3 regions of the Vibrio genomosp. F10 str. 9ZD137 genome follow, and region 2 is predicted to be linked to each of the others. Evidence: predicted binding sites of a transcription regulator. Region 2 holds the regulator's gene; each other region holds the start of a gene.
The links. The regulator MetJ, encoded in region 2, represses methionine synthesis genes. The targets are predictions, from matches to a motif close to TTAGACNTNTANANGTCTAA.
Positions count from the first base shown of each region.

Region 1: metE (5-methyltetrahydropteroyltriglutamate--homocysteine S-methyltransferase) is a predicted target of MetJ. The motif match lies at 6,056-6,075, and genes of this name have one in related genera.
Region 3: metN (methionine ABC transporter ATP-binding protein MetN) is a predicted target of MetJ. The motif match lies at 5,448-5,467, and genes of this name have one in related genera.

Region 1 covers NZ_JBNGCJ010000329.1:1,543-12,606, reverse strand. Annotated here, with positions in the region: gene ACP45E_RS06730 (YgiQ family radical SAM protein) at 1-1,076, opposite strand, end outside; gene ACP45E_RS06725 (EAL domain-containing protein) at 1,320-3,812, shown strand; gene ACP45E_RS06720 (hypothetical protein) at 3,950-4,630, shown strand; gene ACP45E_RS06715 (DUF4250 domain-containing protein) at 4,818-5,018, shown strand; gene ACP45E_RS06710 (LysR substrate-binding domain-containing protein) at 5,080-5,991, opposite strand; gene metE (5-methyltetrahydropteroyltriglutamate--homocysteine S-methyltransferase) at 6,243-8,567, shown strand; gene ACP45E_RS06700 (VC2662 family protein) at 8,711-9,268, opposite strand; gene ACP45E_RS06695 (GspS/AspS pilotin family protein) at 9,495-9,878, opposite strand; gene ACP45E_RS06690 (YciI family protein) at 9,880-10,176, opposite strand; gene yciA (acyl-CoA thioester hydrolase YciA) at 10,291-10,689, opposite strand; gene ACP45E_RS06680 (hypothetical protein) at 10,947-11,064, opposite strand, start outside.
Region 2 covers NZ_JBNGCJ010000411.1:2,416-13,479, reverse strand. Annotated here, with positions in the region: partial or broken gene metL (bifunctional aspartate kinase/homoserine dehydrogenase II) at 1-172, opposite strand, end outside; gene ACP45E_RS09535 (O-succinylhomoserine (thiol)-lyase) at 176-1,390, opposite strand; gene metJ (met regulon transcriptional regulator MetJ) at 1,662-1,982, shown strand; gene ACP45E_RS09525 (malic enzyme-like NAD(P)-binding protein) at 2,212-3,501, opposite strand; gene rpmE (50S ribosomal protein L31) at 3,794-4,009, opposite strand; gene priA (primosomal protein N') at 4,284-6,485, shown strand; partial or broken gene cytR (DNA-binding transcriptional regulator CytR) at 6,699-7,715, shown strand; gene ACP45E_RS09505 (SPOR domain-containing protein) at 7,837-8,388, shown strand; gene hslV (ATP-dependent protease subunit HslV) at 8,658-9,200, shown strand; gene hslU (HslU--HslV peptidase ATPase subunit) at 9,284-10,618, shown strand; gene frdD (fumarate reductase subunit FrdD) at 10,748-11,064, opposite strand, start outside.
Region 3 covers NZ_JBNGCJ010000004.1:15,851-26,914, reverse strand. Annotated here, with positions in the region: gene treC (alpha,alpha-phosphotrehalase) at 1-1,383, opposite strand, end outside; gene treB (PTS trehalose transporter subunit IIBC) at 1,601-3,025, opposite strand; gene treR (trehalose operon repressor TreR) at 3,209-4,156, opposite strand; gene ACP45E_RS00190 (MliC family protein) at 4,319-4,672, opposite strand; gene gmhB (D-glycero-beta-D-manno-heptose 1,7-bisphosphate 7-phosphatase) at 4,798-5,349, opposite strand; gene metN (methionine ABC transporter ATP-binding protein MetN) at 5,564-6,598, shown strand; gene ACP45E_RS00175 (methionine ABC transporter permease) at 6,588-7,280, shown strand; gene ACP45E_RS00170 (MetQ/NlpA family lipoprotein) at 7,382-8,191, shown strand; gene ACP45E_RS00165 (Zn-ribbon-containing protein) at 8,462-9,241, opposite strand; gene syd (SecY-interacting protein) at 9,261-9,806, opposite strand; gene queF (NADPH-dependent 7-cyano-7-deazaguanine reductase QueF) at 9,919-10,764, shown strand; gene ACP45E_RS00150 (tetratricopeptide repeat protein) at 10,777-11,064, shown strand, end outside.

The DNA.
Region 1 (11,064 bases), on a different contig from region 2:
CCGTACATAGGATGCGGAACGCGTTTATATGAAAGACCAAATACGTAATCCATCTCTTCTGTAGAGAGGGGAATCGGTGCCTGGTTAACCCAAAGCTCGCGATCACCATGGCGTTGTATCAGGGCTCGACCAGAATATGGATTAGTTTCTAAATGAAGAATACGGCTGGCATGTGCGTACAAGATTCGGTCGTTGTTCAGTTTCTCAAACGCAGGGATACGAACCGCGGTTGTTTTGGCATCGTGTCGAGAAGGACGAATGGTAATAGGTTGAGCCTTTACTGCTTCTTTTTCATCTTTTTTGGTGTCACACTGCGTTTCAACTTCATACGGGTTAACCGGAACATACGCTTTATTCGGTTTTTCAATTCGCGAAGAATCGATGATCTTAAAGCCTTCAGGGGCTGCCGCAATGTTAACTGCTGTACCACGAATATTGGTCATGGTACTCATGTCTTCACCATCAGCAAGACGGTGAGCAACTTCCACTAAAGCACGTTCAGCGTTACCAAACAGTAGAATATCCGCTTTTGCATCAAACAAAACAGAGCGACGCACTTTATCTGACCAATAATCGTAATGGGCGACACGGCGCAAACTGGCTTCAATACCACCAAGAATAATCGGAGTGCCTTTATAAGCTTCGCGACAGCGCTGAGAGTAAACGAGAGTGGCGCGGTCAGGGCGTTTGCCGCCTTCGTTATTTGGCGTGTAGGCATCATCGTGGCGTAGCTTACGGTCAGACGTGTATCGATTAATCATTGAATCCATATTACCGGCTGTAATACCAAAAAAGAGATTTGGTTTGCCGAGTGCCATGAACGCATCTTTATTGTTCCAAGCGGGTTGAGAAATAATACCGACACGAAACCCTTGGGCCTCAAGCAATCGGCCAATAATCGCCATACCAAAGCTAGGGTGGTCAACGTAGGCATCTCCGGTAACGATGATAATGTCACAGCTATCCCAACCAAGCATATCCATTTCTTTTCTACTAGTAGGAAGAAAAGGAGCCGTTCCAAAACATTCGGCCCAGTACTTTTTGTGTTCAAAGATTGGTGTGATTTTGCTGTGCATATTTTGACCTCTAGAATTGCGAGGGCGAAGTATAGCGAGTTGTTGACTGAGTAGCTAGTTTCGTTGCAATGAAGTGGAAATTATAGGCAAGAATGCAGAAAAAAGTCCCAATTAAACCGCGAGCGATCTATAGTTTCAACTATATTCATAATAGTGACTTAGCGAGTTTTCTATAAACAGGTTCTCTATAAAATGAGTCGGGCAACGTTAACAAAATCAGATGCAACAACCGAGAGTATATCTATGGTTCAAAATAAGAGTACGCTGGATAATGAAGTGTCAGATGTTGGAGTACTCGAGATTGATTCAGTATTCAATGCCTCTGCCGTGTATGAGTGGTATTTGAATTTAGATAAGCGAGAGTTTGTCTTTGATAAAAAAGAACTGGAAGGCTTACTCAACGCGCCCAATTTAATTTCGTCAATGGACGACATTTTGGAATATATGCCGGGAACACAGAGACGTGATTTGAAAGATGCACTGGTGCGAGTTCTTAAAACTGGAGTCAGTGAATACGTTAATTGCACTCTGATGCCCAAAGGAACGGGTTTCATTCAGGTTGAAGTTTACATGGAGAAGCCAGAGAAAAACGCGGTCAGTGGGACATTTCGTCCTTTGATTGGTTTAACGTCAATGAGTGAATTGTGTGAAGTTTTTCAAATATTGTTTGAGAATACGCATCATGGCATCGTCGTCACAGACAGTGAGACTCGAATTTTAACGTGCAATCGCTATTTTGAGCAGTTAAAAGGGTTTAAGCGAAATGAAATGCTGGGATTAAAAGCCAATATATTTAATGCAGGCAAATATCCCGACGAATTTTACCAAGATATGTGGCGAGACATTCACGAAAAAGGTTCTTGGGGCGGCAGTATTTTAAGCCGTACTGCTGCGGGATTAACGGTACCTCAAGATCTCACCGTCCAAAAGGTCACCTTTAGTGATAATAAAGTTTATTACCTAGGGATCGTCGTCGATTTATCGAATCAATTGTATCGAATTGCCGATAAAGGATTAGGCGGGGTTGAGCTTTTAACTCAACTGCCGACTAAAGATCGGTTTGTTAAACTGCTAGAAGAGCTGTGTTCTTCGGATACGATCGATAGCCGAAAAGTGGTGATTGCGATGCAGCCGACTTTTGGCGAGGAAACCATTCTGGAAAATAGGCAGTTGTTTTCCGATATGTTGTCTCGCAGCCGTTACAGCAGTTTGGCTGGATACCTTTCAAATGGTGTCTTTGTTGTTTGCGTTGAAAGCCCTTCACAGAAAAAAATAAGCCCACAACGTGCATTAATGAAATCGATTAGCCAGTTTTTCCAAGAAGTTAAATTGGAAGGCGAACAAAACATACATGAATATGTGGTTAGCGGACGAATTGGGGTATCCATAATTGGTTATGATACCGATGTCCCTAAACGAGCCATTTCTCATGCGATGCAAGCGATGATGGATAGCAAGCCTAGTGGTCAAACGAGCATTTCGTTTTACCACAGTAAAACTCATAAAGAGCTGGAAAGAAAAAAAATACTCGAAGAGATTGTTCGAGAATCGATAGCGAACCATAAACTTCATGTACATTACCAACCGATTATTGACGCCAACACCTGGCAGATAGCCAAGTTTGAAGCATTGTGCCGCTTCACCCCAATACCCAATCTGGACTTTACGACCCAAGAAATGGTCAATATTGCTGAAGATCTTGAGCTTGTACCAAAGCTGGACAGCGCTGTTGGAATGATTGCTTTAGGTGATCTGAGTAAAATCCGAGCCGTTTGTGGTGATAAGGTTGGGCTAACGATCAACCGTTCACTCAATACGAACTTGGGAACGGAACAGGTGTTGAAAGAAACATCGGAGATGCTTGAACACTACGCTGATGGTTTTGAATCAATAACCATTGAGCTCACTGAAAGTGCCTATTTTGAGAGTAGCCCTAGCCAGGGTAAAGCTTTGCAGGCTCTTCGTGCAAGTGGTGTGCAAATCGCCATTGATGATTTCGGCACAGGGTATTCTTCATTCAACTACTTGCGCGAGAGGCATTTTGACATTCTGAAAATCGATCGTGAGTTTGTTCGAGAGATAACAAAAGGGTCAGGGCAATACCATATAGTAAAAATGATCACAGAACTCTCTCACACCTTAGGTATCAAGGTGGTGGCCGAGGGAGTGGAAACCTTGGCGGAGTTAAGTGTGCTTAAGGCTCTAGGGGTCGACTATATGCAGGGCTATCTATTTTCTAAACCGGTTGCTATCGGAAACATTACATACGCGCTCGATTACCAAGTGGCGTTAGCGTCGGAGTTAGAAGGTTTTAGAAATACACAACAAAAACTGACGTTGCTTAATCTGGCGACTGATGCAGGGACGTTAGACCCAAGTACACCGCTTGTTGAGGTCAATAAAAGGCTTCAAAGTTCTCCTTCGCTAACCTTGCCCGTTATTGTGAACAAGAAATGCGTGGGTTTGGTGTCAAAGCTTGAGGTGAATTTACACCTAACACCTCAAATGGGGACGGAGTTAGAGAGTAACCGTGAGGCCGCCATTTGGCATCGTCCTGTGAATCAGTTAATGAGAACTGGATTTTCAAGGTTGGATCATCGTTCGTCTCTTTTAGATTTAGAACGCTATATTGAAGAACAACTGCCATTTCCTTGGGTACTCGTGGATGAACAGGGGGGCTACAAAGGGATTTTAGAGTCAGAAGCCGCCATGAATTATCTACTACAGAAACATTGACCCCTGCACAACTTAGCTCTGGTGTGACAAATAAGGCATCAATAGCGGTTTGTGAATGATTGCGGTTAGTGAATGGGTTTAGGTCTGTTATCATCCTCTGCTAATTATTGAACCTTCGATTTTTAACCGTGGATATTATGATCAATCACTTAATTTCTCTTTTTCCAGCGATGCTTCTTGGGGCACAGCTTGTACTGACACTCATTTTAGTGAAAGGGGACATTTGCCCAGGCCAGCGTGGGCGTATTCATAAAATGCTACCAGCGATAGGGGTACTATGGTTAGCGACTGCTTCTTTGAAAATCGAAGCATTTATGGTGGTTTTTGCGATATTCTATTTTTATTCTCGTGTTCAAACGGGCAAAACACGTGATGCTGGTCCTATTTGGTTGCTATTTCTCGCGAATGGCTTTGCCTTGTCGTTTGTGGGAATTCAAATTGTTCAGCAAGTGAGTGTGTCTCAATCTCTTACTTACTTTGTTCTGATTTTTTTGCTTGGTGCAAGTTTCTCTCACTTATTATTGACCATTGCTCGAACACGTTTACAAGCGTTCCATCGAATCTTACCTGTGACCGTAGTGATTGCCGCAATGATGTTCACCGGGTGTGTCTTAGCGAGTATTTATCAGTTCCATGAGTCACAGTTGGCGCTATTATTGACACCGCTCGTTACTAGTTTTCTATTTGTGTTGATTGGGGTGGTGGTTTCGTGTTGGCATTTATTGGTGACTCGCGCACCAGAAAAAATTCAGATAGGTCTGGGGTTGCTGTTATTGTTATGCTCCGCGACCATTTCATCTCAAATCATGGTGATTTAGAAGAGGATCACTTTTTAACTAAGAAATCACAGTGATACTATGAATAACAACTATGCTTTAAGCAAGGTTGCGTAAGTAAGATATGCGCCTTGAGTAAAGCTTGTATTGGTAAACGTTTAGCTCTTACTTTTTATCTCTTTATCTTTACCCCTGAGAAGTTTAACTCTCGCAATAAAGGAGAATAATGATGGATCTTAGCAATATTACTCGTCTCGATAACGCCATCCTTCTGGGTATCGTTAACGAAAAGCTGCGATTAGAATGTGACAGCTTTGACGAGTTGGTCAGCACGTATGAAATGGATGTGGAAAGCCTAATCGGTAAGCTGGATGTATTAGGTTATCAATATGATCCATTAACCAATCAGTTTAAAGCATACCAACGTTAAGCGCATTTCCTTGTTTGACGAGGAAATGCGCACATAAACAATGATATATCAGCCATTTCTTTTAAGCCATCTTGATCCCATCAAGGTGGCTTTTACATTGAAGTTTGGCGGTCGAAAAGAAGGCTTGTAAGTAGCGCTTATCTTTCTCGGAATTTCGCGTGGCGGCAAACAGCCTGCGCCAGAGGCCTTTGCCTAGAGGTTTACTGCTGATTAACCCTTGTCTTGAAAACTCGCTAATTGCCCAGTTGGGTAGAGCAGCAACTCCTAGCCCTGCAGACACCATTTGAACTAGCATCAAGGTGTTATCGGCTTGCTTCCATTTCTGAGGCTCCACACCTGCGGGTTGCAAAAAATGTTTTACGATATCAAGGCGCTGTTTCTGCACCGGGTAAGAGAGCATGGTTTGATCCATGATATCTTCCGGCTCGATACACTCCTTTGTTGAGAGCGGATGAGTGGTTGCGGTGATAAGACGCATTTCAAAATCAAACAAGGGTTCATAGTGGACTTCAGATCGGGGTTGAATGTCTGAGGTAATAACAAGATCGAGCTCACCAGCCATCAAGGCAGGTAAGGGCTCAAAGCCAAATCCTGATGAAAAATCAAGGGCGACACTTGGCCAAGCGAGTTGGTACTCTTTGAGAGCAGGCATAAGCCACTGAAAACAGGAGTGGCATTCGATGGCCATGTGCAATCGTCCATTCACATCTTCTTTCAAACTGGCAATTTCATTTTCTGCTTGAGCGAGTTTCGGCAATACCTCATTGGCCACTTTAAGTAAAATTTCCCCTTCGGACGTGAATTTCACTGGTCGCGTTTTACGCAAAAAGAGCTGCCCACCGATTCTGGATTCGAGATCTTTTATTTGATGAGACAGCGCCGATTGAGTCAGGTGCAGTGCGGTGGCGGTGGCGGTTAATGACCCGGTCTCTCTTAATGAGGTCAGAGTGCGTAAATGTTTTAGCTCAATCATGAGTTCCTCTCATCTTCCTAGAAGCTTCATTAGCTTCTCTAATCTACCCATTAATATTAGATGTGTAAACATCTAGATGGCTATTTGGTTGAATGTTCATGAATATTATTAATAAACAAGGTGAATAAATGGAGATTGTTCATATTGATGAAAAACGAGATAGTTTGGCCATCTAGAGCTCTTTAGTAATCATGACTAACTAGCTTAAGAATTATTGGCGCAGAACCGTAATCATCAGAAGGACTAGGGAAATGACAGCAGCAACCACCACAACACATATATTAGGCTACCCACGTATCGGCGAAAAAAGAGAGCTAAAATTTGCATTGGAACAATACTGGCGTGGAGAAATAGATCAAAAATCACTCAAAGAGGTAGGTTCAACCCTGCGTAAAAAGCATTGGCAGTTGCAAGATAATGCAAAGCTGAGCTTTACTACCGCGGGGGATTTTGCTTGGTATGACCATGTGTTAACGACAACACTGTTATTGGGTCATACACCAAAGCGTCATCGAGATGGCTTCCCCGATTTAGACACATTATTTAAAGTCGGCCGGGGTCAATCCCAAGAGAGTTGTGGGTGCAGCAGTACGGGAGCGAGTCACGGCAACGCTGCTTCAGACATGACCAAGTGGTTCAACACCAATTACCACTATATCGTTCCAGAATTCAGCCAAGATGACAGTTTTGAAGTCAGTTGGCCGCAACTATTCGAAGAAGTGAATGAAGCTATTAAAGCGGGGCATAAAGTCAAACCCGTTCTACTTGGTCCACTGAGTTATCTATATTTAGGAAAAGAAGTCGAGCAGGGCTTTGATCGTCTGACATTGCTGCCTCGTTTATTGACCGCTTACCAAGCCATTCTCTCAAAACTTGCGAGCTTAGGTGTGGAGTGGGTACAGATTGATGAACCTATTTTGTCCTTAGAGCTGGAAGATAAGTGGCTTGATTCATTCAAACTTGCCTACCAAGTGCTTCAAAGTGATGTGAAGCTGCTACTCACGACGTATTTTGATTCAGTAGTCGATACGATTGACAAGATTGTGCAACTACCAGTACAAGGTTTACACATCGACTTAGCGGCTGCACCAGAGCAATTAGATCGGGTTGTTTCAAAACTACCTCAAGACTGGATATTGTCTGCGGGTGTGATTAATGGTCGGAATGTTTGGCGCGCAGATTTAAGCGCTTGGGCTGAACGCTTGAAGCCAGTGAAAGACAAACTGGCTGAACGGTTATGGATTGGCACATCGTGTTCATTGCTGCATAGCCCAGTTGATCTGGAGTTAGAAGAGGATCTAAGTGCAGAAGTGAAGTCGTGGTTTGCTTTTGCTAAACAAAAAGTTGAAGAAGTTGCGTTGCTCGCGGCTGCTATCGATGGCGATGGTAGAGCGATTATAGCGTGTGAGAAATACAGCCAACCTATTGTTGCAAGGCTCTCATCAAGCCAGGTGAATAAGCTTCAAGTTGAAGCGCGTATTAACAGTATTACCAAGGCATTATCAGAGCGAAGTGAGCAATATGTAACACGCGCTAAGCATCAATCAACTGTACTTGGGTTACCTTTATTGCCGACAACAACGATTGGTTCGTTTCCGCAAACGGGTGAAATTCGAGCTCAGAGAAGTGCATATAAGCAAGGCCTTCTAACCGAATCCCAATATAATGAAGCGTTAAAAGGGCATATTGCCGATGCCGTGAAACGCCAAGAAGCCCTAGATTTGGACGTACTGGTGCACGGTGAAGCCGAACGTAATGATATGGTGGAATATTTCGCAGAGCACCTTTCAGGTTTTCAAACGACTCAATTTGGTTGGGTACAAAGCTATGGGTCACGCTGCGTGAAACCGGCGATTGTTGTTGCTGATATTGAGCGCGAAAAGCCAATCAGCGTGGATTGGACCACCTATGCACAATCTCTGACTTCTAAACACATGAAAGGCATGCTGACAGGCCCAGTAACGATACTGTGTTGGACATTCCCTCGAGAAGACATCTCCCGTAAAAAAATTGCCCAGCAGCTTGCTTTTGCTCTTAGAGATGAAGTTTCTGACTTGCAAAATTCAGGCATTAATATTATTCAAATAGATGAGCCTGCGATTCGTGAAGGTTTGCCGCTGAAAAAGAGAGATCATAAGCAGTACTTAGAGTGGGCGGTGGACGCATTTAAGATTTCAGCGGCCAGTGCGAGACCAGAAACACAAATTCACACGCATATGTGTTACAGCGAATTCAATGAAATTATTGATTCCGTCGCGGCGCTTGATGCGGATGTTATTACCATTGAAACCTCTCGCTCGAATATGGAATTATTACGCGCTTTTGAAGAGTTCAACTACCCCAATGAAATTGGACCAGGAGTGTATGACATTCATTCGCCAAATATTCCATCAGAAGCGTGGATTCAAGACCTACTAAGAAAAGCAGCAGAGAAAATCCCAGCGAGCCGTTTATGGGTTAATCCAGATTGTGGGTTGAAAACGCGTAACTGGACAGAAACAGAGCAAGCCTTAACCAATCTGGTTTCAGCGGCAAAATCGTTAAGAAAAGAATGGAAGGAACGAGAAATAGCTTAGCGAGTAAACACAATAAGGTAGAACAGTCTTCGATAAAAAAATGCCGCTATGGTAGCGGCATTTTGTTTATGTATCGTTTAATTGTCCGACGAAGTTTTTCTTTAGAGCGATGTTCTAAGTGCTAAGTTCGGACTAAAGGTAGACTATTTAGCGAAGTTGACAATAGGGAAGCATTTGAAGAACCCATTATCAGCACAGTTAATGATACCGATTTGAACGCCTTCAATTTTCGCTGTTTTGTTGAAAAAGCCAAATTGAACGGTTGAAGTATCAGAAAGGTTTGCTGCACCAATATCAACCAGCGTATTGCCCTCTGAATAGTTAACAAAACTAATGTTCGCGCCTTTAACATCGTTGGTTAAGTTGACAGCACCAATGTTTGCGCCAAGCGTTGAACCAGTATTCCAGTTAAAAAAGCCTAAAGATGCGCCTGTCATAGATTCGTTGACTTTAGAAGCGCCAAAAAAACCCAGGTTAACACCCGTTGTATTGTTCGTTTCAGAAAGGCCAACAATAGCCAAATCAACTCCTTTAAGGTCATCGACTTTACCGTAAAGAGCAGCAACACGTACACCACCAACCGCTTGCTCATCGGGTGCATTAAAATTATTAATCGATGAGAACATCACAGGCGTAGAAGCAAAAGCGACAGATGATGCAAGTGCAGCGGTAACAGCGAGTGCAGAAATGATTTTTTTCATGGAAACTCCAGCGGGTTCTTACTATTTCTCAAGTGTTTGAGGTAACAAAGAGTATATATGTGATCTGAATCGCATACTGTATATGTGTGATATAGAATATGCAAGCTTCAATTGCTGCTAGTCTGAATGCGTATCACGGTGAAAAGATAAAAATCATCATATCAAGATATGGCATTTTTGAGCAGTGTGGTCGATCTAACATCACCGGGGTCACCGGTATTTCAATCTACTGGCACGTACTATTGTCGATGTATTGGTCAATCATGAGCTGGCCTCGACTGTTGCGCATTTGTATACGGTAGCTAACGCCCACTTCGAGATTACTTTTGACATCGGGGTCACTGCAATAGCTGTCTACACTCATTTTCATGACTTGTTGAGTGGGTTTTGCACCAGGAGCATCATCGTTGTAAACCATCATTATTTCGATGGTTGTACCCTTTGCTCTCGCTTGCATGATTGACAGAGGACCATACTCCAAAGGTAGCTCCGAGCTCAAAACACTGGCTCGGTTTTGGGCTAAGAGTTCAAGGTTTCTTTGTTGATTAGCATTAGAAGAGCAGCCAAATAACATCAAAGAAGCCAAAGCACCAATGATAACTTTACGCATATTAAAATACTTTCTTAAATGGTTTAACGATGACATTGGCATAAACACCAGCCTCTATGTAAGGGTCTGCATCCGCCCATTGCTGCGCATCTTGCAGTGAATTAAATTCTGCGATTACCGTCGACCCTGTGAAGCCGGCTTCCGCTGGATTGTCGGAATCAATCGCTGGCATTGGACCTGCCGTCAGCAAGCGACCTTCCTCTTTTAAACTCTCTAGCCTGGCTAAGTGCTGTGGGCGAACAGAAAGTCGTTTTTCGAGTGAGTTTTCAATATCTGTTGAAAAAATTACGTACCACATGGCTATATCCTTATAATATTTAGCGAGTTTGTTGAATGATTCGGTTCATTCTCTGAAAAGTAATGTACTGACTTTAGCAGGTTTCTTCAGCAATAATATAACCTTAATGTGAGCTTAGGGCTGCTGAATTAAACGAGGTTTACCATTTTGATCGATTGCTACGTAATTGAACGTGGCTTCGCACACTTGAAAACGTTCACCGACACCATCTTCTTTAACAGGCTTGACCCATACGTCTAGTTTAATGGACATCGAAGTCCTGCCAATTTTTTTACATTCACCATAACAACACACTACATCGCCCACTTTCACGGGTTTCTTAAAGGTAATGCTGGATACGGAAACGGTAACAATACGGCCTGAAGAAATTTCTTTAGCTAGGATACCACCGGCTAAATCGAGTTGAGACATTATCCAACCGCCAAAAATATCACCATTAGCGTTGGTGTCTGCGGGCATTGCGAGGGTTCTTAATAACAGTTGCCCTTTTGGGGCATTCACTTCATGAGTCATAGGTATTCCAAAAAACAAAACAGCGACCAGAGAGGTCGCTGAGAACAGTTATTCAGGCATTGTAGCAAATAGAGATTAAGAAAGTGGCGTTATAATTCTGAAGAGTGATTTTCCATTATTGGATTGGCCTGCCGTCGCGTGAATTCAACCAAAGAAAAAACAATGCAATAACCAATAACCAATAACCAATAACCAAGGCACAATAAATACAAGGAATAATAAAACTAGGGATAACTGTGTACTCTCCAGCTAGCGAACTATCTTTCTAAACTGGAGGTTTGTTGAGTTGAAACCAGTTGTTTTATATCTTCTAGATACCCTTCGGTTCTTAAATTGTCGACGGCTGACCTTAACTCTTCATCGCTCATTGAAAAA
Region 2 (11,064 bases):
AGAGTGCGTCCACAAACGCGATTAATCGGTTGGTGGTTTTGCCTGCGGCCGACACGACCACCAAATCTTCAGAGCCTGAATACTCTTTGAGTATATTGACGACGCGACGGTAACATTCAGGATCCGCGAGGCTGCTTCCACCAAATTTGTGCAGTTGACGTGAAATGGTCATGAATTACGCCTCTTTCTCTGAAGGGGGGGGATTTTGAGAATCCGTTGCATCGCCAGTAAAGGCGGCGGCTTTTTGAAAGGCTTGTTTAAGGTCATCGATCAGATCCTCCGCATCTTCTAGACCAACCGAGAGGCGAAGAAGTTGCTGAGAAATGCCGGCTTCAGAAAGTGCTGCTTCACCCATTGCTCTGTGGGTCATGGAAGCTGGGTGACAAATCAAACTCTCAACACCGCCAAGCGACTCAGCCAGTGAAAACAGGTCGAGTTGTTCAACAAAGAACTTTAATTGTTCGAAGGTTCCGCCAAACTCAAAGCTCAACATAGAGCCGAAGCCTAACTGTTGTTTTTTTGCAATCTCATGGCCTGGGTGGCTTTCAAGGCTCGGGTGATAAATGGTTTTCACTAAAGGTTGACGTTGAAGCTCGGCTAAAATGGTTTGTGAGCTTTCTTCGTGCACACGCATGCGCGCGCCCAATGTGCGAATGCCGCGTAACGTCATGTAGCTATCAAAAGGGGTACCTGTTGCGCCAATGCAGTTGCCCCACCATCCGAGTTCTTCTGCATGCTCTTCGGTTTTGGTGATCACAACGCCACCAATCACATCGGAGTGACCATTGATGTATTTGGTGGTTGAGTGGATAACGAAGTCAGCGCCAAGATCTAAAGGCTTTTGGAACACAGGGGTTAAAAAGGTATTGTCGACCGCGACTAATGCTCCGACTTGTTTGGCTTTTTGGCATGTTTTCTCAATGTCGACCACACGCACTAAAGGATTTGATGGGGTTTCAATCAGAATCAGTTTTGGTTTTTTAGCAATGGCCGCGTCAAAGGCTTTGGTATCCGATTGATCAACAAATTCCACCTTGAAGTCACCTTTAAGGCTTCGTGTATTAAACAGTCGGTAAGTGCCACCATAGCAATCGTGTGGGGCAACGATAAGATCATCTGGCCCCAAAAATGCCGATACCCAAAGGTTAAGTGCAGACGTTCCACAGTTTGTGACCACAGCGCCTTTGCCTGACTCTAGCTCAAACAAGGCGGTTTCAAGCAACCCGCGATTTGGGTTTCCAGAACGTGTGTAATCGTACTTAGGCACTTCGCCAAATGCAGGGAAGCCGTAATTGGTTGAGAGATAAATAGGTGGCACCACAGCGTGATGTTGCGAATCTGACTCGATTCCCGTACGAACTGCGATTGTTGCTGGCTTGCGGGTGCTCATAAATCCTTCCTTTGTGTATGGCTATGCTTTTTGACGCTGCTATAATGACTCGTAAGGGAAATACGGCTATACCTGGTTATATGGATAGACCTAGGTATATGGATAATTTCAGGTTGCTATCAGTTATTCCCTTCCTCATTTTTGACACTTTACTTATCAAAAATGAAGACGTCAACACTTCTAGACGTCTATATGTCTTTGCTTATAGACTTAAATCCGGCTAAAATTGCCCCTCAACTTAACTACCATATGATAATAACGAAGGTGCGCAATGGCAGACTGGAATGGTGAATACATTAGTCCATACGCGGAACACGGCAAAAAAAGCGAACAAGTAAAGAAAATCACAGTATCGATTCCGCTAAAAGTACTGAAGGTATTAACCGATGAACGTACGCGTCGTCAGATAAATAACCTGCGCCATGCGACCAACAGTGAATTACTGTGTGAAGCTTTTCTTCATGCTTATACTGGCCAACCGTTACCGACGGATGAAGATTTACGAAAAGATCGCCCAGATGATATTCCGGCAGAAGTGAAAGCACTGATGACGGCAATGGGGATTGAATTTGAAGCCTACGATCAAGAATAATAAAAGGCTCAGTTAAGTATTACTTTGTTAGCTAAGTATTATTTCATTAGCTAAGTATGACTTTATTAGCTAAGTGTTACGTTAATAGTCTCACTGGCACAGTAAAGCCATCGCTTGTTGGACCGAAATTAAAAATTGCACAGAAACAAAAAAACCGCAGTGACTTTATAAAAAGACTGCGGTTTTTTAATGCTTGGAATATCTTTAGTTATTTTACTAGGAGAGTCGATTACGACGCCATGTAGTTTTCTGGCATGTCGATTCGAGCTACTCCAGATTCAACTGCAGCAACGGCCACCGCTTTTGCTACGCGAGGCAACAAACGTGGATCCATCGGTTTTGGAATGATGTAGCTTGACCCGAATTCAAGGCTATCAACACCCGCAGCTTTTAATACCTCGGCAGGCACGGGCTCTTTAGCCAGTTCTCGGATAGCTTTCACCGCGGCTAATTTCATTGGATCGTTGATTTCGCTTGCACGTACATCAAGAGCACCACGGAAGATGAACGGGAAACACAGAACATTATTGACCTGGTTTGGATAATCACTGCGACCAGTGCCCATAATAAGGTCATTACGAACCTCATGAGCAAGTTCAGGTTTGATTTCTGGATCTGGGTTTGAACAGGCGAAAACGATCGGCTTATCCGCCATCAGTTTTAGCGCTTCAGGTGGCAGCAAGTTTGGCCCTGATACGCCTAAGAATAAATCAGCACCTTCAATCACATCTTCAAGGGTACGCTTATCGGTATTGTTGGCAAACAGCTGCTTGTATTCGTTTAAGTCATCACGACGAGTGTGAATCACACCTTTACGGTCAAGCATGTAGATCTTTTCGCGCATGGCACCACACTTGATCAACAGTTCCATACACGCCACCGCTGCTGCGCCTGCACCCAGACAAACAATGGTAGCCTCTTCCAACTTTTTGCCTTGCAGTTCAATTGCATTAAGCATGCCCGCTGCGGTAACAATGGCGGTACCGTGTTGGTCATCGTGGAAAACAGGCACATCACAACGTTCAATCAGGCGACGTTCAATTTCAAAACAATCCGGTGCTTTAATGTCTTCTAAATTGATGCCACCAAAGGTATCGGCAATGTTAGCAACGGTATCGACAAACTCGTCGATGGTGCGGTGTTTCACTTCGATATCAATAGAATCTAAGCCAGCAAAGCGTTTGAACAACAGCGCTTTGCCTTCCATAACCGGTTTTGAGGCGATTGGCCCTAAGTTACCTAAACCCAAAATTGCGGTACCGTTAGAAATGACTGCGACCATGTTTCCTTTCGCGGTGTACTTGTAAACATTGTCTACGTTCTGCGCGATTTCACGAACAGGTTCAGCAACACCAGGGCTATAAGCCAGTGCCAGATCTTCCGCTGAATTAGCGGGCGTTGTGAGTGCAACGGCAATCTTACCTGGGTTCGGGAATTGATGGTAATCAAGAGCTTGTTGACGGAAGGCTTCTTGTGCAGATAACTCAGCAGTGTTTTCTTGACGGTTGTCATCGGACATAGGGTTAGGTACTCATTGAAAGTGTGGCCAAAGGGGAAGACCATTCTAGAGTATGTAAGTCAACCTGCCTAGGTCAGAATGCGAGTCATATCATTAATAGTCATGAATGGACTACTGATAAGACCAGATCTGGTCTCACTGAGTTTATTTAAGATAAAGAGGATGATAGGAATAAAATAGGAAGACAATAAAGGAAAAGATAGAAAGAGGGGGAGATGCGATGAGGTTAGAACAACAGAAACAAAAAAGGACGCCTGAGCGTCCTTTTTTTAATTCGGTATAGCGCGAGCTATTACTTGCTTGAAAGAGCACCGAAACGCTTGTTGAATTTATCAACACGGCCACCAGTATCAACGATACGTTGCTTACCAGTGTAGAACGGGTGACATTTGTCACATACGTCTAGGTGGATAGTTTCTTTAGTTAGCGTTGAGTTGAACTCAAACGAGTTGCCGCAAGAACAAGTTGCTGTCGCTGCTTTGTATTCTGGGTGGATTCCAGCTTTCATGGGATAACCTCAATTTAGGCCGTGTCGCTATCCGATTCTATGCCGGACACCACACGTAGTTAATAAAACAGTATGGATAACACTCTCTTCTTGGCGGGTCGTGATGACCAATACCCCATCAGAAAGCCCTATCACTAAGGCGCAGTATAGTAATGAATACTTGCGTGAGGATCAATAGGTTTGCTAACTATTTAGCCACTTTTTTAGCTTCCCTCTTTACTAAGCGATCATTTAGACTGTGTTTTCTTGTTGCCGTTAAAAGTTGCCAATCACTATGCGCCCATCCATCGCTCGAGTTGCTCTGCCTGTTCCACTGGATAAGCAATTTGATTATCTCATTCCAAATCATCTGTTTCCGGTGATTGGTGGGCGAGTCAGTGTGCCTTTTGGCCCTCGAAGTCAGATTGGGATCGTGACCGCGATGGTCAGTGAATCTGAGTTTGAAATATCGAAGCTCAAACCGATTTACAAAGTGTTGGATTCAGAACCGGTCTGGCCAGAAAAACTGTATGGTTTACTTCATTGGTGCAGTCAGTTCTATCAATACCCTCTTGGTGAGACCTTCGCCAACGCCTTGCCTAGCGCCCTCAAGAAAGGCAAACCGGCCGACTTTACTGCCCAAGTAGAATGGCAGTTAACTCCAGCAGGTAACGATCAGTTGATGCAGGGATTTGGTCGAGCCGTTAAGCAAGCGACGGTAATGAAGATGCTTGAGCATGGGCCGCTGTCTCATCAGTCCTTTATTGACCAAGATATTACCAGCAGTGTTTTAAAAACATTGCAAGATAAAGGATGGATAGAGAGCCACGAGATCAAACCCAAACAGAAGCCATGGCCGCGTGACGTAGAAGCGAACGTTGATAAGCCAAAACTCAACGAAGAGCAGGCGATAGCGATTGCAACGGTGAACAGTAATCCGGGGTTTGGCTGTTATTTACTGGAAGGCGTGACGGGTTCGGGTAAAACTGAGGTTTATCTGAACATGATCAAGCCTGTCCTAGAGCAAAAGCGCCAGGCACTCGTGTTGGTGCCTGAAATCGGGCTGACGCCACAAACCATTAATCGTTTTAAAAAGCGATTTAATGTGCCAGTGGCTGTGATGCACTCTGGACTCAATGACACTGAGCGACTCAATGCTTGGTTATCCGCGCGTGATAATATCGCGGGCATCATTATTGGCACTCGTTCTGCGCTGCTCACCCCCTTTGCTGATCTCGGCATCATCATTGTGGATGAAGAGCACGATGGATCTTATAAGCAGCAAGACTCGTTAAGATACCATGCTCGTGATGTTGCGGTGATGCGAGCTAATAAAGAACAAATACCCATCATACTGGGTTCTGCGACTCCTGCATTTGAAACATTACACAATGCCCAAACTGGCAAGTACCACCACTTAACGCTCACCCAAAGAGCCGGTGTCGCTAAGCCTGCCACGCACAGCGTGTTAGATATTAAAGGGTTGTATCTCGAAGGTGGATTGTCAGCGCCGTTGATCGCTCAAATGAGACGCCACTTGAACGCGGGCAATCAGGTGATGTTGTTTCTCAATCGTCGTGGATTTTCTCCGGCTTTAATGTGCCATGAGTGTGGTTGGATAGCAGAGTGTCAACGCTGTGATGCGTATTACACCTTCCATCAAAATAGCCGAGAGGTGCGTTGCCACCATTGCGGATCTCAGCAAGCGGTGATTCATCAATGCCATGGCTGTGGTTCAACCAACTTAGTGACCGTTGGTGTCGGGACCGAGCAGTTAGAAAGCCAACTCCTGGAATTGTTTCCCGAATTCAAAACCGTACGAATCGATCGAGACAGCACACGCCGAAAAGGCAGTTTAGAGAGCGCATTGGAATCCATTCGTCGTGGTGAGTATCAAATCTTAATTGGCACGCAGATGCTGGCCAAAGGGCATCACTTTCCGGATGTGACCTTAGTGGCGCTATTGGATGTGGATGGATCTTTGTACAGCAGCGATTTTCGAGCATCGGAGCGGCTGGCTCAGTTATTCATTCAGGTTGCCGGGCGTGCTGGAAGAGCAAGTAAGCCCGGTGAAGTGATCTTACAAAGCCATCACCCCGAGCACGCACTACTGCAAGCTTTACTCCATCAAAGCTATGGGCACTTCGCGAAAACTGCGCTTCAAGAGCGCAAGTTGGCGCAACTTCCTCCCTACAGTTATTTAACCCTATTTAGAGCGGAAGCGAATGATAATCAGCTTGTCGAAGACTTTCTTCGTCAAGTTCGTCATACACTTGAAGCGCATCCTCTGTTCGATGAATACTGCATGGTTCTTGGCCCGGTGCCAGCACCACTGGCTAAAAGAGCGGGGAAGTATCGATGGCAATTGTTATTACAAACGGAAGCGCGTTCGTTAATGCAGAAGCTTCTGATGAGCGCCAAACCTGCGATAAACCTGTTACCTATCGCGAAAAAAGTCCGTTGGTCGATTGATATCGAACCGCAAGATCTCAGTTAAATCGAAGGGCCGTGAGCGAATCTGGATAAAGTACAAACAAGGGATTTGTGAGCCACTTCACGCTAGTCGTGCAAAATGTGTTAATCTCACCGTAACTTTATGTTTAGAAATGAATAAACTATCAGAACATAGAAAAACAAGAGTGAACGACAGTTCGCCAGATTAACTTTAACAATACGCAATGCAGCGTGGCTGTAACTAAAGGAAGAGAGGGTTAAAAATATGGCGACAATGAAGGATGTTGCCCAGCTTGCGGGAGTCTCAACGGCAACCGTGTCCAGAGCTCTGATGAACCCAGAGAAAGTATCGTCGACCACACGTAAGCGTGTTGAAGATGCTGTATTGGAAGCTGGCTATTCACCAAACTCGTTGGCGCGAAACCTGCGCCGAAATGAATCTAAAACCATTGTCACTATCGTCCCTGATATTTGCGATCCTTATTTCTCTGAAATTATTCGTGGTATTGAAGATGCAGCAATGGAGCATGGTTACCTTGTTTTACTGGGTGACAGCTCACAGCAAAAAAAGCGCGAAGCCTCTTTTGTTAACCTCGTTTTCACTAAGCAAGCGGATGGTATGTTGCTACTTGGCAGCGATCTTCCTTTTGATGTGAGCAAAGCTGAGCAAAAAAATCTACCGCCAATGGTGATGGCTTGCGAATTTGCTCCAGAACTTGAATTACCTACGGTGCATATCGATAACCTGACATCGGCATTTGAAGCGGTAAACTATTTGACACAAATGGGTCATAAACGTGTTGCTCAAATCTCAGGGCCTCAACATGCGGTGCTTTGCCAGTTCCGTCAGCAAGGTTACCAACAGGCATTGAGACGCGGTGGCTTGAGCATGAACCCGACTTACACTACGTATGGTGACTTTACTTTTGAAGCGGGTGCAAAAGCAGTAAGAGCTTTATTATCACTTCCTGAGCCACCAACGGCGATTTTCTGTCACAGCGATGTCATGGCAATTGGCGCGATTCAAGAAGCAAAAAAACTGGGATTACGTGTTCCGCAAGATCTATCCGTGGTTGGCTTTGATGATATTCAATTCTCAGAGTATTGTGACCCACCATTAACGACGATCTCTCAGCCTCGTTATGAAATCGGTCGTCAAGCGATGCTCATGATGCTTGAGTTATTGAGAGGGCACGATGTACGAGCAGGATCGCGTCTTTTAGAAACGCATTTGGTGGTTAGGGAAAGCGCTGCGCCACCAAGACTGGTGTGATTCTTTGGCTAAATCCCCTGACTGGCAGCGCATTTTGGTGCGCTGCTTCCATTTCTACCCTGTTATCCCCACCAAATCTGAATTAACATACCTACTGACTTTTCAATGTTGATAGACCATCGTGGCAAATAAAGATTATGTAAAGCGCGGGCGAGGAACCAAAAAATCGCCTAGTAAAAAGGCGTCGAAAAAGAGTTCACCAAGGCGAAAACCTTGGCGAAGTGGGCTCATTGCTCTTATTTTATTGGGTGCTTTTGGTTACGGGCTGTATACGTTAAGTAACGATCCTGAGCCACCGACACCTGCTGCGAAGCCCGTTGCGAAGCCAAAACCCAAACCTGCGACCGTATTGCCCAAGCCCCCAGAAGAAAAATGGGACTACGTTGAGTCTTTGCCAAACCGAGAGGTAGAGGTTCAGGCGAAAGAGCAGGTTATCTCTGATATTCCTTACATTATGCAGTGTGGCGCGTTTAAGCTCTCTCAACAAGCAGAAGAACGAAAAGCCAACATCGCCTTTCAAGGCATTCAAAGTGAAGTCAGGAAAAAAGAAGGCAGCAGTTGGTATCGTGTTGTTTTAGGGCCGTATACGTTAAAGCGTGATGCTGAGCGAGATAGGCATAAATTGCAACGCGCTAAAATTGAGCCATGTGCGATTTGGAAAGAATCACAGTAGACATTGAATGTCTTAGCCCACTTTTATCAAGAAGGTTATTCAAAGGAATAGCCTTTTTTATTTTTAGCTATTTATAGAAATCAGCCATAGAAGCTATTCACAAAAATGATTCCAGTTAGTCACTTTTCATGATTTATCACTCACCTCAGTCATAACGGTGTCTTGGTATGTATTTTCGTCAAAGAGTCGCGTCCTTTTGCTCTTGAAATTTACCGTTTTGACCTCATATCAGTGTTTAACTCCCTAATCTAGAATAAGAGGCCCTACTCGTGACTACCATTGTATCAGTACGTCGAAATAATAAAGTTGTCATCGCGGGAGATGGACAAGTATCGCTAGGCAATACCGTCATGAAAGGTAACGCGAAAAAAGTACGTCGCCTTTATAACAACAAGGTTCTGGCTGGTTTTGCTGGTAGCACAGCCGATGCGTTCACGCTGTTTGAGCGATTTGAAAGTAAACTGCAAACGCATCAAGGGCATCTCACTAAAGCTGCAGTTGAACTGGCAAAAGACTGGCGCAGTGATCGCGCATTAAGAAAGCTAGAAGCTCTGTTAGCGGTAGCCGATGAGACCGCATCGCTAATCATTACCGGAAACGGTGATGTAGTTCAGCCAGAAAACGATTTGATCGCCATTGGCTCTGGTGGCAATTTTGCACAAGCCGCTGCGATTGCGTTACTTGAAAATACAGAATTAGACGCGCTAGAGATTGCACAAAAGTCATTGCAAATTGCGGGTGATATTTGCGTCTTTACTAACCATCATCACACTATTGAAGAACTAGAAATCCCAGCAGAACTGGTTAAATAGACTCAACTATTCGTCTATGTCAAAGCCCATTTTAGTTGGTGAAAAATAAAAATAGCCAGTGACACTGTTTTAAGGAAATAATTATGTCTGATATGACCCCTCGTGAAATTGTTCACGAACTTAACCGCCACATCATTGGCCAAGACCAAGCAAAACGTTCAGTGGCAATAGCCCTGCGTAATCGTTGGCGTCGAATGCAACTTGAAGAGGGCTTGCGTGCTGAAGTCACGCCGAAAAACATTTTGATGATTGGTCCAACGGGTGTGGGTAAAACTGAAATTGCTCGTCGTCTCGCTAAACTGGCTAACGCGCCTTTCATTAAAGTTGAAGCGACTAAGTTTACGGAAGTGGGCTATGTTGGTAAGGAAGTAGAAACCATCATTCGTGACCTGACAGATGTGGCGATAAAGATGACCCATCAGCAAGCGATGGAGAAAGTAAAATACCGAGCGGAAGAACAAGCTGAAGAACGTATCTTAGACGCACTATTACCGCCAGCCCGTGATGCTTGGGGTGAAAATGAGAAATCAGACGATAGCTCATCGAATACCCGCCAAATCTTCCGTAAGAAATTACGTGAAGGCAAGCTAGACGATAAAGAGATCGAAGTCGATGTTGCCGCGCCACAGATGGGCGTTGAAATCATGGCGCCTCCTGGTATGGAAGAGATGACCAATCAGCTTCAAGGTATGTTTCAAAACTTGGCGGGAGATACCAAGAAAAAGCGCAAGATGAAAATTAAAGATGCCTTTAAAGCACTGACGGAAGAAGAAGCGGCCAAGCTTGTGAATCCGGAAGAGTTAAAAGAGAGCTCAATCTTTAATGTCGAAAACAATGGCATTGTGTTTATCGATGAAATCGACAAAATCTGTAAGCGTGGTGAAAGCTCCGGCCCTGATGTTTCTCGTGAAGGTGTTCAGCGTGACTTACTGCCACTTATTGAAGGCAGTACGGTATCGACTAAGCACGGCATGGTGAAAACCGACCATATTTTGTTTGTGACGTCTGGTGCATTCCAAGTATCGAAGCCCTCTGATCTTATTCCTGAGTTGCAAGGTCGCTTGCCAATTCGAGTAGAACTTGAAGCGTTATCAAGCAACGATTTTAAGCGTATTTTGACCGAACCGAAAGCTTCATTGACTGAGCAATATATTGCATTGATGAAAACGGAAGAAGTGGATATCGACTTTACAGAAGATGGTATTACACAGATCGCTGAAGCTGCATGGCATGTGAATGAAACCACGGAGAATATTGGTGCTCGTCGCCTGCACACGGTGATGGAACGCTTAATGGATGAGATTTCATTTGAAGCCACAGACAAAGCCGGAACAAGTTTAACCATTGATGCTGAGTACGTGAAGAACTGCCTGGGTGAGTTGGTTGAAAACGAAGATTTGAGCCGCTTCATTCTTTAATCACGTTGTTTAAATAAAAAGACAATGAACAGAAAAAAGGGTTGGCATTATGCCAACCCTTTTTATTACTTAATGATGGTTACTTGCTAATGGTACTAACTGTTTATTACTCACTGCGATTGGCTTACTTTAAATCATCGCAATAAAGATAACCGACAGAGCAGTGATCAAACCGGCAAAGGCGTAACAACCGACTTTGCCCGCAACGCCTGCGTGTATTTTGAGATCATGCATACCATGATGAAGGCGGTGCATAGCGTGCCACATAGGGAAAGCCAGTGTGCCGATGATAAACAAGGCACCAATAATGCTGGTGGCAAAGCGACTAACACGCTCGTAGCTCAATGCTTCAGCGTCAATAATACCAAGAGGTGCAAGGATACCGAGAACAAGTACGGTAACTGGAGTGATCATGGCAAACCATGTGCCACCTGCGCCAAATAGCC
Region 3 (11,064 bases), on a different contig from region 2:
AAACACCGAGTCAGGCTCATCCACAGCGGCCTTTGCATTAATATCAACATAGTTATTTGCAACGCTTAGCCAAGGTTCAGCTTTGGAAAAACCTGCGTATTTAGAATCATTCCATTGCATCGGTGTTCTAGAGTTATCTCGAGATTTTTGTGCCAGAATAGCCATCATATCCTCATGGCTGACGTTCTCTTGGTTGACCATAATCTCGTACATATTGATACTTTCTACGTCCTTATACTGATCAATATTGCCATAATGCGGATTGGTCATACCAATCTCTTCGCCTTGGTAGACATAAGGGGTTCCTTGCATCATATGAATGGAAGCCGCCAGCATTTTGGCCGATTCCACTCGATACTCTGTGTCGTTTCCTAATCGGCTAACCACACGGGGTTGATCGTGGTTACACCAAAATAACGCCCCCCAACCTTTGCCATTTAAACCGACCTGCCAATGATTAAAAATGCGCTTTAATTGCAGGAAATCAAAGGGCGTGTTTGTCCATTTCTCGCCATTCAAGTAATCCGCCTTCAGATGATGAAAGTTGAATACCATCGAGAGCTCGTTTCCCTCTTTTGACGAGTACTTCAAGCAGTGTTCTAAGGTCGTGGAAGACATTTCACCAACAGTCACACTGCCATATTTTTGAAAGACTGACTGGCTGATGTCTTGCAGATATTCGTGTACACGTGGGCCATCGGTATAAAAACACCGACCGTCACCAGAATCATCGTTTGGAAAGCTTTGCTGTTTCGAGATTAAATTAATCACATCGAGTCGGAAACCATCAACGCCCTTCTCTGCCCAAAAGCCGATCACTTGTTTGACTTCCTCACGCACCTTAGGGTTTTCCCAATTCAGATCCGCCTGTTCTTTTGCAAACAAATGCAAATAGTACTGACCGGTCTTATCGTCTAGAGCCCATGCATTGCCGCCAAATTTTGACTGCCAATTATTGGGTTCTTTCCCCTCAATGGGATCTTTCCAAATGTAGTAATCTCGATACGGGCTTTGTTTATCCCCTAGTGCCGATTGAAACCAATGATGAGCCGTTGAAGTATGATTCACGACGATATCCATAATCACTCGAATGCCACGCTGATGCGCTTGTTTAAGCAATTCATCAAAATCCGCCATAGAGCCAAAATCGGAATTTATTTTGTAGTAATCGGCAATGTCATAGCCGTTATCGACCATGGGAGATTCATAAATAGGGGTTAGCCAAATGGCATCGACACCAAGCAGATGAAGGTAATCTAACTTATTGATAATACCTTGAATATCACCAGTGCCTTTAAGACCACTATCACAAAAGCTTTTTGGGTAAATTTGATAAATGGTGGCTGTTTTCCACCAGTTTTTATCTGCGTTATTCATCGCCATTTAAGACACTCACTTACCAACGAAAAAGATTAAAAAAGGAGTGGTAAACATCACTCCAAATTGACTTGCTATGAATGACTCCGCACTTTTCACCAGTACAAAGCCAAACATTATTTCCAGGTACGAATGCTAGGAACTATTTCTACCTGTGTATTATTTCTACCTATGTACTAATTCCATCTATGTACTGTTTCTAACTAAGGACTGATTACAAGAGCTAAGCACTCGCCAACTCCAGTTCCCCTTTTTGTTGTGCGCGTTTATAGAAGAACAAAGTCAATACTGCGGGAACAAAGATCGCCACCAGCATAGCCACAAAATAAATACCCCAGTACTGCGGTTGAATAGATAAAATGCCAGGTAAACCACCAACACCAATACCATTAGCCATCACGCCTGCGCTACCACAAATTGCCGCAGCAATCGCACTGCCTACCATGGCACTCAGCATTGGGAATTTGTATTTTAGGTTCACGCCATACATTGCGGGTTCTGTAACACCAAGATAAGCAGAAATAGCCGCAGGGACAGAGATATCCCTCTCACCATGCTTTTTGCTGATAATAATGATGCCAACGACCGCTGAAGCTTGAGCAATATTAGACAGTGCAATCAATGGCCAAATTGGCGTTCCACCAAGCTCTTGCATGAGCTGTAGATCAACTGCATTCGTTGTGTGGTGAATACCCGTGATAACCAGTGGCGCATAAAGAAAACCAAACACGACTGAACCTATGACGGCAAAATCACCTGTCATTGCAAATTTAGCAGCAACCGCGACGCCATCGCCAATCACGCGTCCAAAAGGACCAATCAGTGCATGGGCTAGAACAACAGAGACGATAATAGAAACAAACGGCACGACCACTAAATATAAATAAGCAGGAACGATGCGCTTCAAGTTGGTCTCAATAAACGCTAAGACAACCCCAGCGAGAATGGCCGGTATAACCTGTGCTTGATAGCCCACTTTTTCGATCACAAACAAACCGAAATCCCAAACCTGTGGCACTTCCTTACCGATCAAATACGCATTCATTAGCTGTGGTGAAACTAAGGTGACACCAAGGGTTATACCAAGAATGGGGGTGCCACCTAATTTTTTCACCGTCGCCCAGCACACGCCAACCGGTAAGAAGAAGAAAATAGCCTCACCAATCAACCAAAGAAATGAATGCACCGTGGCCCAGAACTGGCTGATTTCAGTGAGAGACTGGCCATCAAACATCTTGATATCGCCAATCACATTACGAAAACCCAGAATCAAACCACCAGTAATGATCGCAGGAAGCAATGGAACAAATATTTCCGCGAGGTGAGATATGCCACGCTCTAGCGCATTCATATTTTGTCGAGCCGCCAGTTTAGATTCATCTTTTGATGCTTCAGATTGCCCAGACAGTTCAATAAGGACGGCATACACCTCATCAACTTCAGTCCCAATAACCACTTGAAATTGCCCCGCGTTGGTGAAGCAGCCTTTCACTAGGCTCAACGCCTCTAACGCTTTTTCATCTGCCTTACTGGTATCCTTTAGCACAAAACGAAGTCGAGTTAAGCAATGACTCACACTCGCAATGTTGTCACTACCACCGACCCGTTCAATCAGACGTTCTACGTCTTGTTTTGCTATCTTACCCATATCCTTATCCACCCTGTTGGAGTCTCACTCTGAGTCTGTTTTGTTTTCCTACCCAACCAATGGGAACAGTCCCACTCGCGCTTGATAAGATAGTGACAGGCATCCTTTGAAAATAAAATGGGAACAGTCCCATTAATTGAGTGAGATCACAGTATAATTTTAATTCAATAAGAAATTAATGAGTTAAGAAATGATCGGTTCCTGAGTGATATGGCACTTCTCAGTATTCCCATTTATATGGGATATCAAAAGCTTAGCTGCTTGGTTACCCGCTGAAGTGTAACCAGGATCAATACTATGAACTTTAGGGAAGAGAAAAGAAAGCAGGTCATTACCACCAACACCCGTCACCATAACGTCATCGCGCCCTAATTCTTGCAACTTCTTTATCACACCGAGAGCAAGGGTATCACTAGCACAAACTATCGCTTCGGTTTGATTTGTCAGTACTTTATCAACCAACTGATAGGCACTTTCATGATGCAATTGCCCAGTTTGATATGATGGGATGATGTCGTGGATTTGGCACCATTCAATATAGGACTCTAAACGCAGCTTTCCTGTGGTTTTGTCACTAGGATCGACACCAATAAACGCAATATTACGGATTTTACGCTCTGACAAGTATCGTAACGCACAAGTAATCACGCCTTTATTGTCATAATTAATCGATGACGTCACCGTGGTATCCATGGCAATAACAACGGATTTCCCTTGCCATGCCTCTAGATTCCCAAGATCTAAATCGGTAAACCCAAACACAATCACACCATCGACATTCCGCTTTTGCAGTACCTCGAGGTGTTCATTGGTTTTATGCCTGTCGAACTGGCTTTCCATGATCACCACATCATACCCTTCGTCATACAAGCTTTTGAGCATGCTCCCTACGGCTCTATTTTCCGATGGCGAATCCAGACGAGAAATGATCACTCCCACAACTTTTTGACTTCCACCACGCATTGATTGCGCGGACTTTGACGGCACATAACCCGACTCTTGGATCACTTGCTCAACTTTGGCTCGAGTTGCAGGTTTCACTTTGGGATCATTGGTCAATACACGTGAAACCGTAGACTTCCCCACTCCGGATAGTTTAGCGATATCGTGAATTGTGAGTTTTTTTCTCATAGTTATTGGAAAGTATCATCGAAAGGAAAAAAGTTCGACATGGCCACAGGATCTCGCATGTCACTGGGTAAACTGCCTGTTCAAAAAGCGAAACTCAATGACGCTTACGTATACAGACTGTTCTGGATTCATTGCTGCTGTACTCACTGGTTGTAGACTAACCTATTGTGTTTTACAGTTTTTGTAAACATGGTGGTCAAGCTCTAAAAGGGCTTCTTTACCTTTTGTGCGAAGTGTAATGGGGTTTTCTGCCCCAGCCATCGCGTCTTTGAGGATATACATAGCCCCCGAACCAGATCGGGATCTCACCAAATCGTATTGAACATCGGCCGCTCGTAGTACTGCGAATTCACTGTCTGGTATATAGGCAACATCAAAGCTTTCACCCGATTCACAACGGTATTGAATGTAAGATTGATAAGGGTTCCCACCAATCTGACGGTCATTTAACTGCGTTTGAGTGCAGCCAATTAGGCCCAATCCAATAAAAAACACCAAAATACACGGTTTGTGCATAGTCCCCCCTAAATTCAATAAAAGTACTCATTAGGCAATCAACACCGTATTACACAGCTAAATAACCAAATGCCTAACCTAAATAGCCAAGTAGCTAAATAGCTAAATAGCTAAATAAGTAAGTACTAATTAGCTAAGTAAGCGGGGACATCTTTAATGCTGTTAAGTACGGTCGTCGCTAACGTTTCGCCTTGTTGTGTAACGGGCTTACCCGTGCGCACCAGAATCTTCGTTTCTATCCCCGCCGCTTCCGCGGCCATCATGTCTTCGGCTTTATCGCCAACCATGACTGAATTTGCCATATCAATATCCAGATCGTTACGTGCAGAGATAAACATTCCAGGCTTAGGCTTGCGGCACTCACAATCTTGTTTATATTCACCAATGCCATACTCAGCATGATGTGGGCAGTAATAAAAACCATCAAATTCAACGCCATGATCGACAAAGTTCCAATCCATCCACTGAGTTAGGGAAAGAAAACGCTCCTCATCAAACATGCCACGCGCAATACCGGATTGATTCGTTACAAGTACAAGCATATACCCCATTTGCTGAAGCTGCTTCGTCGCGTCAAAAACACCGTCAATAAACTCAAAATCGTGCTCGTCATTTACGTAACCATGATCCACATTGATCACGCCATCTCGATCCAAAAACACCGCGGGTTTAGCCAAAACTTATACTCAATTTAGTCAATATATTGTGGAATTATCGCACGCTTTATTTCTTTCATCACTATCTAATTACTTTTGGGACTAGCACAAACGAACGTTTAGACGTCTAGACGTAAAAATATCTATTGACTTGATTCAGGTAAAACCATAGCATCCTCTACTAAATGAGATACAGTTCAAAATATTATTCTGTTGTCCCTGCACAGGAAAGAAAATGATTGAGATAAATCAAGTAAATAAGGTTTTTTATCAAGGCACTAAAGAGATCGTTGCCCTGAAAGATATCGACCTTCATATTGAGCAAGGCACCATCTTTGGTGTTATTGGATCGTCAGGTGCGGGGAAAAGTACCCTAATCCGCTGCGTCAATATGCTGGAAGCACCCACTACCGGTTCAATCATTGTTGATGGTGTTGACCTTACTTTATTAAGCAAATCACAGCTGTGTGAAGCTCGCCGTAACATCGGCATGATTTTCCAACACTTCAACTTGCTCTCATCTCGTACGGTATTTGACAACATCGCTTTACCGCTCGAACTTGCAGGGCAAAGCAAACAGCATATTGAGAGTAAGATTTCAGAGTTGCTGAAACTGGTTGGCTTGGCAGACAAACGAGACACCTACCCGGCCAACTTAAGTGGCGGACAAAAGCAGCGGGTTGCTATCGCCAGAGCACTGGCGTCTGACCCGAAAGTGCTTCTCTGCGATGAAGCAACAAGTGCACTGGACCCTGCGACAACACAATCAATTTTAGAACTACTGCGTGAAATCAACCGCAAGCTGAATATCACGATCTTACTCATCACCCATGAAATGGATGTGGTGAAAAGCATTTGTCATCAGGTGGCGATCATTGGTGACGGTGAACTGGTTGAAAAAGGGACAGTTGGCGAAATCTTTGCTCATCCTAAAACAGAGTTGGCGCACGAATTTATTCGCTCGACACTCGATCTTACGATCCCTGAAGATTATCAAGTTCGCCTACAAAAAACGCGTGTAGAAGGCAGCTACCCACTGGTGCGTTTAGAGTTTACTGGTGAGACCGTTGATGCACCGCTGATGTCGCAGATAACGAGACAATTCAATATTGATGTGAGCATTTTAAGTTCCGATCTCGATTACGCGGGCGGTGTTAAATTCGGCATGATGGTCGCCGAACTGTTTGGTAGCGAAGAAGATGATAATGCGGCTATTGCGTTTTTAAGTGAGAACAAAGTAAAAGTAGAGGTACTTGGTTATGTCCTTTAATACACTTTCTTTAAGTACCGTAGGTGACTGGCTAAACCTAAACGGAAACTTGTTGCTAGGTGCGACATGGGAAACTCTTTACATGGTCGGTGTGGCAGGGATTGTCGGTTTTGCTATTGGTATTCCGCTCGGTGTTATTTTACATACCACCAAAAAAGGCGGTTTGTTAGAAAACACTCAATTTAATGCCGTACTCGGTGCCATCGTTAATATGGGGCGTTCTGTTCCGTTCTTGGTTCTTATGGTTGCCATCATCCCGGTAACAAAGCTGCTAGTGGGCACCTTTATCGGCACCACGGCTGCGATTGTGCCACTGACTATTGGCGCGATTCCTTTTGTTGCTCGTCTTATTGAAAGCGCACTTCTAGAAGTACCAACGGGGCTTGTCGAAGCGGCTCAATCAATGGGCGCGACACCGACTCAAATTATTACCAAAGTACTATTACCAGAAGCATTACCGACCATCATTAACTCTGTCACGATTACGCTCGTCACACTCGTGAGCTATTCCGCTATGGCAGGGACAGTGGGTGGCGGAGGCTTAGGTGATGTTGCTATTCGATATGGTTTCCACCGCTACGATGTGGTGATTATGGCGGTGACCGTTGTGATGCTCATCGTGCTAGTACAAATCATTCAATCTATTGGCGACACCATTGTTCGCCGAGTCGATCACAGATAAAAAATCAACACGCTTTTTGTTTTGAGAAGCGGATTACACAATTAATTAATTAGAAGCAGTAGTTAATTAGAAGCTATTCATTTTTTGATAAGGAAATAATCATGAAATTTAACGTTAAAGGTCTACTTTCCATTGCAGCAATAGCGTCTGCGCTTGTTCTTTCAGGTTGTGGTGATAAAGCAGAAGACAGCAGCAAAATCAAAGTGGGTGTAATGGCTGGCGCAGAAGCTCAAGTAGCAGAAGTAGCGGCTAAAATCGCAAAAGAGCAATACGGCCTTGATGTTGAGCTAGTGACGTTCACCGATTACGTGACGCCAAACGCGGCACTTGACGATGGTTCTATCGACGTTAACGCGTTCCAACACAAACCATATCTAGATCAGCAAGTTGCTGACCGAGGCTACAAAATTGTGATTGCTGGTAACACCTTTGTTTACCCAATTGCAGGTTACTCAAAAGAAGTGGATTCTGTTGAACAAATCGAAGATGGTGCACGTATTGCGGTTCCAAACGATCCAACGAACCTAGGTCGTTCACTGCTTCTTCTTGAGCAACAAGGTCTTATTACACTTCGTGAAGGTGCTGGCCTGCTAGCAACGGTTCGCGATATCGTCACTAACCCTAAAAACATCACTATTGTTGAACTAGATGCAGCACAACTTCCTCGTTCACTGGATGATGTAGCGCTTTCTATCATCAACACAACGTACGCAAGCTCGATCAACTTAACTCCACAAAACGATGGTATTTTCGTTGAAGACAAAGAATCTCCATACGTAAACCTTGTTGTTGCTCGTGAAGACAACCTGAATGCAGAGAACGTTCAGAACTTCGTAAAAGCATACCAAACAGAAGAAGTATACAGCGCAGCGTCTGAAATCTTCCAAGGCGGCGTAGTTAAAGGCTGGTAATCAGCCCAAAGATCATTGACGTTCCGTGATTAAAATAACCGAACGTTAACGCCAAACCATTTAAAAAGCCGATATCTTACTCAATGAAATCATGCTCAATGAGCTCGCTTTCAATAAAAATAGAGTATATATCGGCTTTTTTATGCTTGTCTGAAAATATTAGTTAACTACACATTACTTAACTAAACATTGCTTATCTATAAGCACCTTTATCCCGTGTTCTGCATCAAGTGTTCAGGATTGAAAGTACAGAAATGAAGTCATCAGCGGCTAGACTTTAATTTGATCCCAGGAAATATTGGACACAATACGACAGTCATCGCACTTAAAGTGGAAGATATCGTGCAATGCTTCATCCTGTAACCAATCCCCACCACACTTCGGACACTTACGCTGTTTTTCATCCGCTAGGCTTTTGCCACCCACTCGGTACTGATAATAATAAGTCGGAACCTTAGTCAAAAATTCAATACGGCCTCTTAAATCCCAGCCTCGGCGAAACAACACACTATCAGCGCTGCAGATTTCAAACTGCGTCGCGTGCTCGGCTCGGCAAGCTCCTGCCATTTGAATTTCATCACACGCTTGCCATTCTGTTTGCCACTTAATCAAGGCTTTATGATCGCCATTGAACGTCGCAGGGTTTCGATACAACGGGATAGGCAACAAGCTTTCACCACTTCTTAATGGTGAGCATGTATGAACAAAGGTGGTGTAAAGGATTTGCCAGCTCGGCGTTTCTTCTTCAGCGGCTTGTTCCGAGTTAAGATCTCTTCCAAGTAAACGCATTTTGGGCGCAAGTAGGCTGGCTTCCGTTAAGCGGTTAAAACACACTTTAACAAAATCAGAACGATATTTAGGGTGCAAACTGTCTTGTTCAGGACACACAACACGAACCAGAAACTCGCCCTCTCCCATTACGATCGGAAACTCACGACCCAGCACTTGTCCGTTGTATCTCAGCGCATCCATCAGACCATTGATCGCTTTATCAACGGCGCTCACCGTCGTGTTATCAAAGCACTCAAATTGCAATTCAACTACATACATTATTTATTCCCAAACCCGATTATACCGCAGGATCTAAGTGAGTCAGAAACTCAACAATATTTTGCGCTAGGACATCGCGCTTATCGGTGCCCAACCTTTCCAAAATGACATTTCCCGACAAATTGCATATCGAAATCACATCAAGCTCTGCGTCAGTCGCGGCAATAAACACCGTGGGTTTGAGCTTTAAACGCCTTTGCGTGACCAAATGCCCCAAGATGTTTTCTTGCAGCAATACAAAGTCCTCATCATTCCAAACCTGCAGTAATGCCAGTTCGTTACCTTTCCACTTTGCGTTCATGTCAGCACTGTACTGACTACCATAAAAGGCTTTAATATCATCATGAATGATCAACTCAATGCCATTTTCCACATTGGTAAAGTCAGCACTTTTCTCGCGTGGATAAGCTTTCCATAGCACACTGTCTTGCCACTTCTTTTCAACGCAAGGAGAAACCAGCTGAGCAAGCTCTTCGTTATTGGGAAGTGAATGATGAGCTAATTGATATGCGTCTAAATACCTTTGGCTAAAAGAAAAAAGTGCCTGAGAAGCATCAGAAGTCATTGAGGTCTCCAAAATATGGGTCAGGAAAGCCAGCTTTAGGTCATATCATTAATGACAGTTCACTGGGGATTGCGTAAAATTCTCGCCATTCTAATCTAATTTAAGACAAAGTATGAGCAAATATTCCAATGCAAAAGAGCTCGCGGGTCTTACCCTTGGCCAAAAAACGCAATACACCAATCACTATGATGCCAGCTTGCTGCAGCCCGTACCTCGCAGTTTAAATAGAGATGATTTGCATCTAGGTGCTAGCCTTCCGTTCCAAGGCTGCGATATCTGGACCATGTATGAGCTATCTTGGCTAAATGAGAATGGATTACCTCAAGTGGCTATCGGGGAATTGGCGATTCCAGCCACCAGCACAAACCTGATTGAATCCAAGTCCTTTAAGCTCTATCTAAATAGTTACAACCAAACCACTTTTGAAAGTTGGGACCAAGTGTCGAAACAACTTCAAGACGACTTATCTGCTTGTGCTGGGGAAACCGTTGCTTTAAACATCTACCCTGTTACCAATTATACACAGCAACCTATCGTCACTATGTCGGGTGAATGTATCGATGCACAAGATATTAAGATTGAAAGTTACGACTTTGATGCCACATTACTTGATGGCGCAACCAGTGATGAGATCATTGAAGAAACACTACACAGCCACTTATTGAAGTCTAATTGCTTAATTACCAACCAACCCGACTGGGGCAGTGTAGAAATTCAATATCAAGGTCAAAAAATAAACCGCGAAGCTCTGTTACGCTATATTGTCTCTTTTCGTGAACATAACGAGTTCCACGAGCAGTGTGTTGAACGTATATTTACTGACATCATGAAATATTGTCAGCCTACGCGTTTAACGGTATACGCTCGTTATACTCGTCGTGGTGGCTTAGACATCAACCCGTACCGTTCATCAGAAAGCTCGAAGCCCGCTCATAATCAGCGCATGGCTCGCCAATAAGGAATAACCCGAATGCTACCAATGCGCTGGATGCAATTATTTTGTATCACTCTTTGCTTGTTTTCTACACTTACCCACGCCACGATTTATTCTTCTCCAACACTTAATGAGGCGAATAGTTTACTGGGTATTGTGCCAGCGCAGTCTAAAGTACTTACTTCAAATTATTTGAATCAACGCAAGCTCATTACGGATCAAAATGACAATCCATCGGCGATGAATCGAGATGAAAGTGACAACACGATCCGTACCCCAACCAGTACAGTTAATGCCCTGACAATTCTCGCTCAAGCGGAATAT